2 regions of the Paenibacillus sp. FSL L8-0494 genome follow, and region 1 is predicted to be linked to the other one. Evidence: riboswitches for the same ligand, from Rfam matches in the RefSeq annotation. Region 1 holds a riboswitch; the other holds the start of a gene.
The links. Region 1 has a riboswitch for glycine ahead of gcvT (glycine cleavage system aminomethyltransferase GcvT). Riboswitches for the same ligand answer to the same signal wherever they lie in the genome.
Positions count from the first base shown of each region.

Region 1 (6,153 bases):
ATAGTCGTAGTAGCTGACGAAATAGTCTACCGAATTATTCGGGAAAAACTCCTTAAACTCACTTGCCAGCTGGGCAGCCAGTGTCTTGTTATGCGCAATAACCAGCGTGGGGCGATTTAATTTGGAAATAACTTGCGCGACAGTAAAGGTCTTCCCTGTACCTGTCGCTCCCAGCAGCGTCTGGTGCTTCTTACCCTGCCGGATGCCTTGTAGTAATTCATCTATGGCATGAGGCTGATCGCCCTGGGGTGTATACTCGGACTCCAATTCAAAAGTCTTCGTACTGACGACAATATCACTCATTTGCCCGTCTCCCCTCTATCGTCTAAACTAGATTAATATATTATAATTGTTGTCTGAATCTTCTCTCTCCATACGATAGTAAAAAATATGGAAGATAAGAATATGTGTTCCCGTTCATTATACAGTGTTGCTTAGATCGATGCAAACCATAATACACAGAAATGTTAGGAGCTTGAAGCATGGATATTACCGCAATAATCGGCCTAGTGGCCGGACTGGCTGCGCTAATCGGCGGCTACCTCTGGGAAGGCGGAAGCCTTTCCGGACTGCTGCAGCTTAATGCAGCTTTGATTGTATTTGGAGGTACGATTGCCGCCGTAATGATCAGCTTCCCGGCAGCTAAGCTACGTTCCATTCCCACCGCTCTGCGCATGGCTTTTGGCCGCAATCCTGAACGTGATGAAGAGAAGGCAGAAGAGCTCATCGCAATGGCCACAGTGGCCCGCCGTGGCGGCGTTTTAATGCTCGAAAAACAAGCGGAGGTACATCCTGATCCTTTTACCCGTGAAGGACTGCTGCTTATCGTCGATGGCACTGACCCTGAGCAGGTAAGACAGATTTTGGAATTGGAAATGGATGCGAAAGAATTGAAGCATGAAAGCTACGCCAAGATTTTTGAAGCCGCTGGTGGATATGCTCCAACGATGGGGATCATCGGTACAGTTATGGGACTCATTAGGGTACTGGGCAACCTTACAGACCCATCAAATCTAGGTACCTCTATCGCAGTAGCGTTCACTGCAACACTGTACGGAGTAGCCATCGCTAATCTAATATTTTTACCCATTGCTTCCAAAATCAAATCCCGCAGCCAAAGTGAGCTGCATAGCATGGAGATGCTGCTAGTAGGCATTCTTTCTCTACAAAACGGGGATCATCCGTTGCTGGTGCGTAAAAAACTGAACTCCTTCATTTCAGACACCACCACAGATGACCGTGCAGAAGCAAGAGGTTTTATATGAGACAAAGAGACCGGCGCAAACGGCGGGTAGAGAATCGAGAAAGCCGTGATCGTTGGATGATTACTTACGCAGATCTAATTACGCTTTTACTTATATTTTTCGTTATATTGTATGCGATGAGCAGCCTGGACACTGACAAATACAATATCGTAACCGGCTCTTTATCCCAGACTTTCAAGTCGAGCAGCACTGTTCTTGAAGGCGGAGATGGTATTTTAGATGCTGGAAAGACCCCTGACAACAAACCAGAGAGTACAGATGGGAATGGGAACGCAACTGCAAAACCAAATGACGGTTCTGATAAACAAACGGAGAATGAAACACCTTCAGCACGGGAGTTGGCTTTTCGAGAACAAGAGGCGAAGCTTGCTGAGTTAATGGGTGTGATCACCCACTATGTGGAGGAGAATAATCTCGGTGAACAAATATTTGTAGCCGACAAACCGCAGGGCATAGAAATCACGCTCAGCGACCGTTTTCTTTTTGATGTGGGTAAAGCAGATGTGAAGTCACCAGCCCTTCCTGCTCTTCAGCAGTTGTCAGGCTTATTCAAAGATATCGGGGCAACGATCAGCATTGAAGGACATACGGATAATACACCAGTGTCATCAGCTTCCCGTTATAACGACAATTGGGAGCTATCGGGTGCTCGTGCGCTTTCTGTGCTGCGCTTTTTCTTAGATAATGAAGGACTGAACCCGGACACTTTTCAATATGCAGGTTATGCCGATACCCGACCAACAGCAGATAATACTACGGTAGCAGGCAAACAAAAAAATCGACGCGTAGAGATCATTGTACTTCGACAGCTTCAAGAGGTGGAATAAAATATAGTTGTTTGCGCTCAGAGCTAAGTTCGGCGGCAGGAGCCTTTGCAATTACCACATTGAGCTAACAAGGGGCTTCATCCAATTTAATTAGGGAAAACCTCCCTGATTATTCACCTATTATCGTATCCAATCGCGGAATGAGGGAATTACTCCCTGATTATTACTCTTTTTAGTCTGAAATAGTGGTTTTACCGAGATGATTAGGGAGGAATTCCCTAAAACCCTAACTCTCAAGCTATAATCGTCTAAAATGAGGGAGGTTTTCCCTAATTCCATACTCCACTAGACCCTCAAACCACTCGATTGGGTTTACGAATACTCGCACAATCTACATAAGAAACACAAACAGCAAGTCCCCAAATCGCAGAAACTTGCTGCTAAAAACATCACACTTGATCAGACTATTTCCCGTCCCCAATTTCCAATTATTCAGCAACTAACGCGCTATAACCGGCTGCATCTAACAGACCTTTTACAGCATCAGCATATTCTCCATCAACTTCAATCTCAAAAATCCAACCCCCGCCATATGGCTGATCATTGATAAGCTCCGGACTAGCTTCTAATCCATCATTCACCTTGGTAACCGTCCCAGAGACGGGCGAATACAATTCCGATACCGTCTTAACGGATTCGATACTGCCTACGCTGTCACCGGCCGAAATGGTTGATCCTACCTCAGGAAACTCAACAAATACGATGTCGCCTAATAAATGCTGAGCATGGTCCGTAATCCCAACACGTACTACTCGTCCTTCTACTTGCTGTGCCCATTCATGCTCTTCGCTGTAAAGAAGGTTGTCTAATACTTCACTCATTTCAAGCCGCCTCATTTCCAATTTGGAGTTCTAAATTTAGTTATAGCCTAAGTTATCCCGGCTCACAATGTCAATATTACTAACAGGAAATTTAAATTTGTCATTTTTTCGACGTTTTCTTGTTGACAGCGCCCGACTATACCCGTTTAATGGAGACATACAAGAAGAAACGACGTTGTCGTCTTTTTATAGACAATCGCCGTTTCTCGGAGAAATATAAGGATAATGTATAATGTGAACCATATACTTTCTTATATTTGAAATAAATATAGTTGCGGATGATGGCATAGGGAGAGACTGTCTCACTTGAAGACGGCGCCGAAGGAGTAAGCCCTAACAGGGGTGAATCTCTCAGGCAAAAGGACCTTTGTCGGACGTATCTCTGGAGAGCATCAGACGCAAGGCTAGATGCGTCAGATCACCAACGGGGAAACCTGCAAGCTAGTTACGGCAGGGTAACTCTCAGGTACAAAGGACAGAGCAGAAAGCGATTTGTGCATTTATGCATGATTGCTTCTGCCTGTCCTTTTTTCGTATGTAATCAGATCAAGGGGAGTGACGACATGGATGCTTTGAGAAGAACACCTTTTTATGATCTCTATTCCGCTTATGCGGAATCCAGATGCATTGACTTCGGTGGCTGGGAGCTGCCAGTACAGTTTACAGGTATCGTAAAAGAGCATGAAGCCGTTCGCCAGCAGGCTGGGCTGTTCGATGTCTCGCATATGGGTGAATTCATGGTGATTGGGAGCGGTGCAGAAGCCTTTTTGCAAAAAATGACAACCAATGATGTCAGCCGTCTCACGGATGGTGCGGCACAATATACACTGCTCTGTTATCCAAATGGCGGAGTTGTCGACGATCTACTCGTGTATCGCCTAAGCGAAGGGCATTATATGCTCGTCGTTAATGCCTCCAACATCGACAAAGACTTCCAGTGGCTGCAAGAGCATTTGACCTCTGAATTCGGCGAAGTCACGCTCACTAATGTCTCTGACGAGACGCTTTTGCTCGCCTTGCAGGGTCCTCTGGCAGAAACCATTCTCGCGGAAGTTACTGATGCTCCTATTTCAACACTCAAGCCTTTCCATTTCATCGAACGCGCCACCGTTTGCGGTGTAGAGGTACTTATCTCCCGTACGGGTTATACCGGTGAAGATGGCTTCGAGATTTACGCTCCGCTGGAAGGTGCAGAAACGTTATGGAACGGACTGCTTGCAGCAGGCGCGCCCCACGGATTAACACCTGCTGGACTGGGTGCACGGGATACCCTGCGTTTTGAGGCAAAATTACCACTGTACGGTCAGGAACTATCCGCTGACATCACCCCGCTTGAAGCAGGAGTACAGTTCTTCGTGAAGCTGGACAAAATAGACTTTATCGGACGCGATGCACTAATACAGCAAAAAGAAGCTGGGATTCCCCGTCGCCTTGTCGGCCTAGAAATGATTGATCGAGGCATTCCACGCTCCCATTATCCTGTTTGGGCAGATGGGGTTAAGATTGGTGAGGTCACAACCGGAACACAGTCCCCTACGCTGAAACGGAACCTGGGGTTGGCTTTGATTGATGCTGCTTACAGTGAAATAGGCACAGAGGTTTACGTAGAGATACGCGGCAAGCAGCTTAAGGCTGTAGTGATCAAGGCCCCTTTTTACAAGTATAAACGCCTTTAGCGTCCATATAAGGACGGTGAGCTTTTAAGCGAGAAATAGAAGGATAAAGTATAGCGTGAAAATTGTACTTTCTTATATTTTAAAAAAAGCCAAGGAGTGAAACCTTAATGAAGCACCGTTATCTGCCCATGACAGAACAGGACCGCGTAGAGATGATGGAGGCCGTCGGGATTCAGTCTATAGATGAGCTGTTCTCCGATATTCCTGAAGCGGTACGTTACCAAGGCACTATGCCGATGTCTGAACCACTCGATGAATACGCCCTGCTGCGCCACATGAAAGGTTTGGCTGACCAAAATGCCGACTTTGATTCTCACGCCAGCTTCCTCGGCGCCGGATTATACGATCATCACATCCCTGTGGTCATCAACCATGTCATTTCCCGTTCTGAATTCTACACTGCCTACACTCCTTATCAACCGGAGATCAGCCAAGGTGAGCTGCAAGCGATCTTCGAATTCCAATCCTACATTTGCGAACTAACCGGTATGAAAGTTGCCAATGCCAGTATGTATGATGGCGCTACAGCTTTATCCGAAGCAGCGGTTCTCGCGGCTGGTGCTACCAAACGCAAAAAATTAATCGTCTCCCGTACCGTTCATCCTGAGGCTCGCCAAGTGCTATGTACTTCGGCTAATGCTTGGGGTCTGGAGGTGGTGGAGATTGACTATAAAGACGGTGTTACCGATCAAGCTAAACTCGCTGAAGCTATCGATGGAGATACTGCCGCAGTGCTTATTCAATCGCCTAACTTCTTCGGCAGCATCGAGGATCTTCGCTCGGTTGAGCCGCTGATTCACGCGGTTAAAGGTCTTCTTGTAGTCAGCGCGAACCCAATAGCTCTAGGTGTACTTGAAACTCCGGGCAAACTTGGAGCCGACATCGTAGTGGGTGATGCTCAGCCACTTGGTATTCCAGCTTCTCTCGGGGGTCCAACTTGCGGATTCTTTGCCGTAGCTGATCACCTGATGCGCCGCATGCCAGGCCGGATCGTTGGCCAAACGGTAGACCGTAACGGTAAACGTGGCTTCGTTCTTACACTTCAAGCGCGTGAGCAGCATATTCGTCGTGAAAAAGCGACATCGAATATCTGCTCCAATCAGGCGCTGCTGGCTCTCTGCGCATCCGTCTACTTGTCCGTTATGGGCAAAGAAGGCATGCGTGAAGTAGGCGAGCTAAATATTCGCAAAAGCCATTACGCTGCTAATAAACTCAGCGGACTAACAGGTGCTGAACTTGCCTTCTCCTCCCCATTCTTTAACGAATTTGTCGTGAAGCTTCCTGAAGGCAGCAGTGTGGCCTCTATTAATTCGAAGCTGCTGAAGGAAGGTTATCTTGGGGGTTATGATCTGGGTCGTGATTATCCTGAACTTGCTGGACATATGCTGGTTGCCGTAACGGAAAAAAGAAGCAAAACCGAAATCGACCAATTCGCTAGCGCACTGGAGGGCTGTTTATGAAACCGGAGCAAAGTCTAATTTTTGAATTAAGCCGTCCGGGCCGTTCGGCCTATTCTTTGCCACTATGCGATGTGCCGCAGGAAGAAACCTTGGAATCCCTAATT
Region 1 is NZ_JBBOPQ010000001.1:6,325,440-6,331,592, forward strand. Features, by position in the region: gene uvrB (excinuclease ABC subunit UvrB) at 1-303, opposite strand, end outside; gene NYE35_RS28635 (flagellar motor protein) at 483-1,265, shown strand; gene NYE35_RS28640 (flagellar motor protein MotB) at 1,262-2,092, shown strand; gene gcvH (glycine cleavage system protein GcvH) at 2,521-2,913, opposite strand; glycine riboswitch at 3,192-3,290, shown strand; gene gcvT (glycine cleavage system aminomethyltransferase GcvT) at 3,477-4,589, shown strand; gene gcvPA (aminomethyl-transferring glycine dehydrogenase subunit GcvPA) at 4,697-6,049, shown strand; gene gcvPB (aminomethyl-transferring glycine dehydrogenase subunit GcvPB) at 6,046-6,153, shown strand, end outside.

Region 2 (6,153 bases), 450 kb from region 1:
AAAGGGTTAGAAATTGCGAGATAATCTGTTCTACTGTGTTTAATTCATCAATCATTAATTTAAATTTTCTTTTCATAGGATCATCAAATGAAGGATCCTCATCAAAAAACTGCAAAAAACCTCTAACCACTGTCACTGGATTTCTAATTTCGTGCGCAACGGCAGCTGTTAATTGTCCAACCATCTTTAAACGCTCAGATTGCTGTAATTGTTCATAATAAAGCTGCTGTTTTTTCATCCGTTTAAATGATATTTGAAAAATGAAAAATAATAACACTTGAACCGCTATTATATTAATGAAATTGCCTAGCATATCATAATGTAAATATGTATATAAATCCCCTCTATCAATCAAGAGGATATAGCCAAATGTAATTACCATTAGTACCCCATTTATAATGAAGGAAAAATAGAACAATTTTAAATCAAAAAATAGAATAGACAGTGCAGGAATAAGACAAATGAGGATATAGGTAGTCCATGTTTGAGGATATAAAAAGAATAGCGTATAAAAATACGCAAATCCAAATAGAATGATAATCTTTCTAAAAGTATGTGTCTCATGCTTAGGGTAAATCCATAAACAAACCGTTAGAAACGCCACACATAAAAAATGAATGATATAACCAAAATCAATCCCATCTAACTCTAGGGTAGATAGTATCAATCCAAACATCATAAGAACGATGATCATTAACATTAATATGTAATAGGTTTTTCGATTCACCCGACTGTAGAACTCTCTCATGAATTCACCACTTTTAAATTGATTTTACCATTACGATAGTTATCTTACTTGTAAACTTATTGTCGAAATAAGAATTATATCAGTTGAAATAGTAATAAACAATAACTGAAAAAAACTGTAAACTCGATGATATTATAGTTTGTAAAAAATTAAAAAACCGGGAGATACCATTTTAACAGTATCTTCCGGTTTTCTGTTTAACTTTGCATATTCTTTAAGCAAACGTCCATGTAGGAACGCTTGAAACCGGCAAGGGCTCCCTGCCCAGTCGCGGTTGAATATAACCACGGCTTCTGCGCCGGTTAAAGCTTTCCTCATAAACTAGAGAGGTGTTTCGGTCCTGATTATTTTATTATCTCTTTCCCTCTTTCTTCTATTTATCGAATACAAAACAAATAATAAAATAAACCATAAAGGCGTCAACAATAATGCCGGACGAGTTTCATCAGCAAACAGCATAATTATGAGTATGATTGCAAACAAGGCTAGAACAACATAATTCACAAAAGGTGTGAACGGTGCCTTGAATTTTGATTTGGCCTGCAATTCCGGCTTCGTCTTTTTATATCGCAAATGGCAAATTAGAACGACGCCCCAAACCCAGATGAAACAAATGGCACTAATCGTTGTCACGATGCCAAAGGCCGTCTCCGGAATCAGCTTACTCAACAAAGCCCCTACAGATAAGACAAGCGTGGATATGAATAAAGCATTACTTGGCACATGATTTTTATTAAGCTTTGCAAAGTTGGCTGGAGCCTGGTCATTTCTGCTTAGATTGTATAGAATCCGGCTTGTTGAGAACATCCCGCTGTTACAAGCGGAAGCAGCTGAAGTTAATACAACGAAATTAATAACCCCCGCGGCAATCGGAATCCCCACTAAACTAAATGTTTTAACAAAAGGACTTTCTGCCGGGTTTAGTTCTGTCCAAGCGTTGATGCATAATAAGGCAATAATAGCACCCACGTAGAAAAATAGAATTCGCAAAGGTATTTTATTAATCGCCGATGGGATAGTTTTTTCTGGATTGGATGTTTCCGCTGCTGATACCCCCACCAATTCCACACCCACAAAAGCAAACACAACCATTTGAAATGAAAGTAAGAACCCGGAAATCCCGTTTGGAAATACTCCCCCATGTGCCCAAATATTACTGAGCGCAACCGTTCCGGTAGTTGTTTTGAATCCAATCACCAGTAAAACTACCCCTATGGCAATTAACGCGAGAATAGTGATTACCTTAATTAAAGCAAACCAAAATTCCAATTCGCCAAAGCTTTTTACAGTTAATAAATTGAGTCCTAATAAAATAATTAAACAAATGACTGCGGGTATCCATTGCGGGATATCAAACCAATATTGTACATAGACCCCAACAGCTATAATATCGGCCATAGCCGTCATGATCCAGCAAAACCAATAGGTCCATCCAGTTACAAACGCCGCCCGCGGTCCAAGATAGTCTTCGGCAATGTCTGTAAAAGATTGATAACCTGCTTTTGACAACAGAAGTTCTCCCAATGCCCTCATCACAAAGAAAATAGCGATACCCACGATTAAATAAGCAAAAATGATCGATGGTCCTGCCAGCTGTATAGCTTTTCCAGATCCTAAAAATAATCCGGTACCGATGGTTCCACCAATCGCAATGAGCTGAACATGTCGATTCTCTAAATCTCTCTTTAATTCTTGTGCTGCCATTTCGAACTCCCCCTTATGTGAAAAAAATAACAAGTGAAAATGATAACAAAAAAGAGATTGGATACGCTCCAATCTCTTAGGTATAAGAATAATAAATAAAATACATTTATTTATTCTGACGATGATCAGAATAACAAATGAATTATCTAGTACTCTTCTGTCCTTTTGCCTGAGATTGTGAACCCTTCGGCGCCGGGGGATTCCCCCACGGTCTCTCCAGAAGCTGCTCCTGCTATAGTGTGATCCATAGCAATCATAGCTTGCGAATTATTTAATTTTTATGTCGCTAACTTCATTTTTAATATTTTTCAATACTAATCATTGTCAAATATTTTGTCAATAACATTAATTACCGCTTTATTATTGTTCCATTAACTTTTATTGCACACAATTAAGGGCTTGTCAGCCAAGCCGCCAATTCTTCTGTCTGCAGGCACAACCTTCAATACGCTCTCCTTAGCACTCCATGACTGACTAACACCTTACATGTTTTCGTTTGAAGCCCAGCTGCGATTTATCAACTGCCTTTTGAATATTAATTGAAGCATTCAAAATCTTGCTTTTTGTACTACCGGTATGGACTTCCACCGGGCCAACTTCCTTTGCAATCTCAACCGCTTTATCATGAAGCGGCAGATAGGATACGCCCACAGTGTAGATGAAATTGTTCATTGCGTATTTCGTTCGTTCAGGGGCATCATGAATCGTATTTTTAGCAAGCTCCAACATAGCGGCCAATTTTTCTGCGGAAAATTCACTGTCCGGGCGATTTCCGAGCAGCCAGCAGTAACAGTTCCAGCCCGCCGACATTTTCAACTCTATATCACTTGCAATCCATTTATCAGAAACCTCTTGCGCAATATCCGTCTCCGCCAACGTTACTGCCACCACAAAGTCCGATAGCATATAGAAATAAGCCCCAGCAATCCACCGCTCAAAATCCGACTCTGACATTGCTTTAGGCTCCGCGATCACCCCGGCAAAATACATAGCGTCGTAATTTCCCGTAGCATAAAGCTGCTCGGCCAAGGGTTGATTATGTTTTATTTTTCTGAAGATAGGCTTCATCTGGCCTGTGGCCACACCAAAAAGCGGTTCGTGCGCGCCATTGGATAGATATATTTTCTTGGTGCGTTCCTTGCCGAGAGCTTCAAGCTCTTGCATGACCGTTTCTAAATCCATTGTTCGCACTTCCTTTTTTATGAATATTGGCTAGGGACTCAAACTTTACTTGAATATATCATAAAAGCCCTTATAAATATCTTCTTTTATACATCAAGGTAATTTGCCCCGCTATGTATTCAGCGCTATATTGGTTGCCATCCTTAATCCACCACATAATAATCCCCAGTAGTGAGGCTGCAATAATATCAACGGAGACTACCTCCTTAGTAGAGTCAATGTTCCTCGCGTTTCTTCGTTTTTCGACAGTATTTTTTAACAGGTTGGTCAAGTGGTTTTTGAAGCCTTTATGCTCAATCAATACAGCAAAAACTTTCCGGTATTCAAAAAAATAATTTAAAAAGGTGATCAGCTGCTCCTGTTCGTTGTTGCTCTTCATTTGTAATAGCGGTTCAACCTTCATGGATAGGTCATCGAAGATTTCATGTACGATCTGGCGCAATAAATCGTTAATATCCTCATAATGCAAATAAAACGTTGCGCGATTTAGTTCCGCGCGGTTGGCGATTTTTTGGACGGTCAATTGCGAAATCTCCACATTGTCGGACAATAATGAAAAAACAGCGTTTTTCAACATCTTTTTTGAGCGAATGGCTCGTGGGTCAACTCTTTTATGTTCAGTCATTTCATCCCTCTATTATCGTTTAAATGGCCTTTCATCAACTAATTTGCCTATTCTGTCGATTAGTCGACATTTTCAATAAAATTGCAAATAGGAATACTTTTTAAATCCTGATATGATTTATTTTATTGACACTATGTCGAAAAAGCAATGAAGAGAGGACTGCAACATGCAAGAAGACACTAAGAACATAAATAAAGGGATCTTATTAACCATCTTAATCTTTGGTTGTTTCTTATCCACACTCAATCAGACGCTTTTAAATGTCGCCTTAAGTAGTTTGATGGATGTTTTTGATGTCACAGCAACAACCGTACAATGGATTTCAACAGGATTTATGCTGATCAACGGGATTTTGATTCCGATTACGGCCTATTTAATGAAACGTTTTACAACACGGCAATTATTTATAAGTGCCATGTCATTTTTATTAATCGGTTCTATAATTTGTGCAGCAGCGCCGAGCTTTAGTCTACTCTTAATCGGACGGATGATCCAAGCTGCCGGTGCAGGGATTATAATGCCGCTCATGATGAGTGTTGTGCTCGCGATCTTCCCCGTTGAAAAACGTGGCAGCGCTATGGGACTGCTTGGGCTGGCGATGATATTCGCTCCTGCTATTGGGCCAACGCTCGCGGGTTTTGTTGTCGAATACCACTCTTGGCGCTGGTTATTTATCGGGCTTATTCCACTTGTCCTCATTGTTATAACGTTGGCGTTCAAGTATTTAGTGAATGTATCTGAGACGTCTAAGTCGAAGCTTGATGTGGTAAGTGTTCTTTTATCAACCGTCGGATTCGGCTTAATTTTATACGGCTTCAGTAGTGCAGGAAGTAAAGGCTGGGATGATGTAATCGTGATCCTGACCTTAGGGATTGGGGTCGTGGTAACAGCCGTATTCTGTCTTCGACAAGTCAAATCTGATGATCCACTGCTAAACCTGTCGGTCTTCAAAAATAAAGTGTTTACGATGACATCTCTTATTAACGTATTAATCACGATGATGATGTACGCAGATATGATTTTATTGCCTATTTATCTGCAGAATGGTCGCGGGTTTACAGCATTTGATGCAGGACTACTATTGTTGCCGGGCGCACTCGTAAATGCGTTCATGTCACCCGTCACCGGTAAATTATACGACCGTTTCGGTGCGAAACCGCTGTTCATCATTGGCCTATTGTTTATTATTCCATCTATGTGGGCGGTAACAGATTTATCTGAATCGACCACGTATACTTATCTAATGATTCGTACCATAGGCCTGCGAATTGGATTAAGCTTCATTACTATGCCACTCAATACAGCCGGACTAAATGCGTTGCCCAAACAACTTGGCACTCATGGTACAGCTGTGAATAATACCGTTCGCCAAATTGCCGGGGCCATTGGTACTGCTGTCGTAATTACAATTTATACAGTGCAGGCAACCAGTCATGCAACTACACTGATGCAGAATAATCCCTCCGCTACTCCTGAGATCCTTAAATCCCTTACATCGATTCTTGGAGCAAGTGACGCCTACTACTTCATGATGATTTTATCCATTGCCGCATTTGTTATAACATTATTTATGCCCACGAAAAACAAGCTCATGATTGAAAAGAAAGCAAACCTAGTTAGCAAGGAACCTCAGTTGTAACTAGTAATTGCAGAGTAAATGAAGAAAAGCCATTCCTTAGCGGAGTGGCTTTTGTTATACTTATGAGCTTTCGTCAATCATTAAAAATATCATTTTCAACTCCTTTTATACATTTTTTCTGCTTCAATAGGACTTTCTTTTGCCGTGATATGATGCGGAATTACCCGATAAACTTGAACCGGACCGCCAAATACAGCCGATCTATACTTTTCCACATGCTGCTTGGACAAGGGGCGATTATAATAACCCGGTACG
Region 2 is NZ_JBBOPQ010000001.1:6,774,780-6,780,932, forward strand. Features, by position in the region: gene NYE35_RS30550 (sensor histidine kinase) at 1-748, opposite strand, end outside; gene NYE35_RS30555 (amino acid permease) at 1,070-2,452, opposite strand; glycine riboswitch at 2,600-2,682, opposite strand; gene NYE35_RS30560 (DNA alkylation repair protein) at 2,927-3,634, opposite strand; gene NYE35_RS30565 (TetR/AcrR family transcriptional regulator) at 3,705-4,259, opposite strand; gene NYE35_RS30570 (DHA2 family efflux MFS transporter permease subunit) at 4,426-5,898, shown strand; gene NYE35_RS30575 (pyridoxamine 5'-phosphate oxidase family protein) at 5,994-6,153, opposite strand, start outside.
Region 2: it holds a riboswitch for glycine, as region 1 does, so the genes downstream of both, NYE35_RS30555 (amino acid permease) here and gcvT (glycine cleavage system aminomethyltransferase GcvT) in region 1, are expected to answer to the same signal.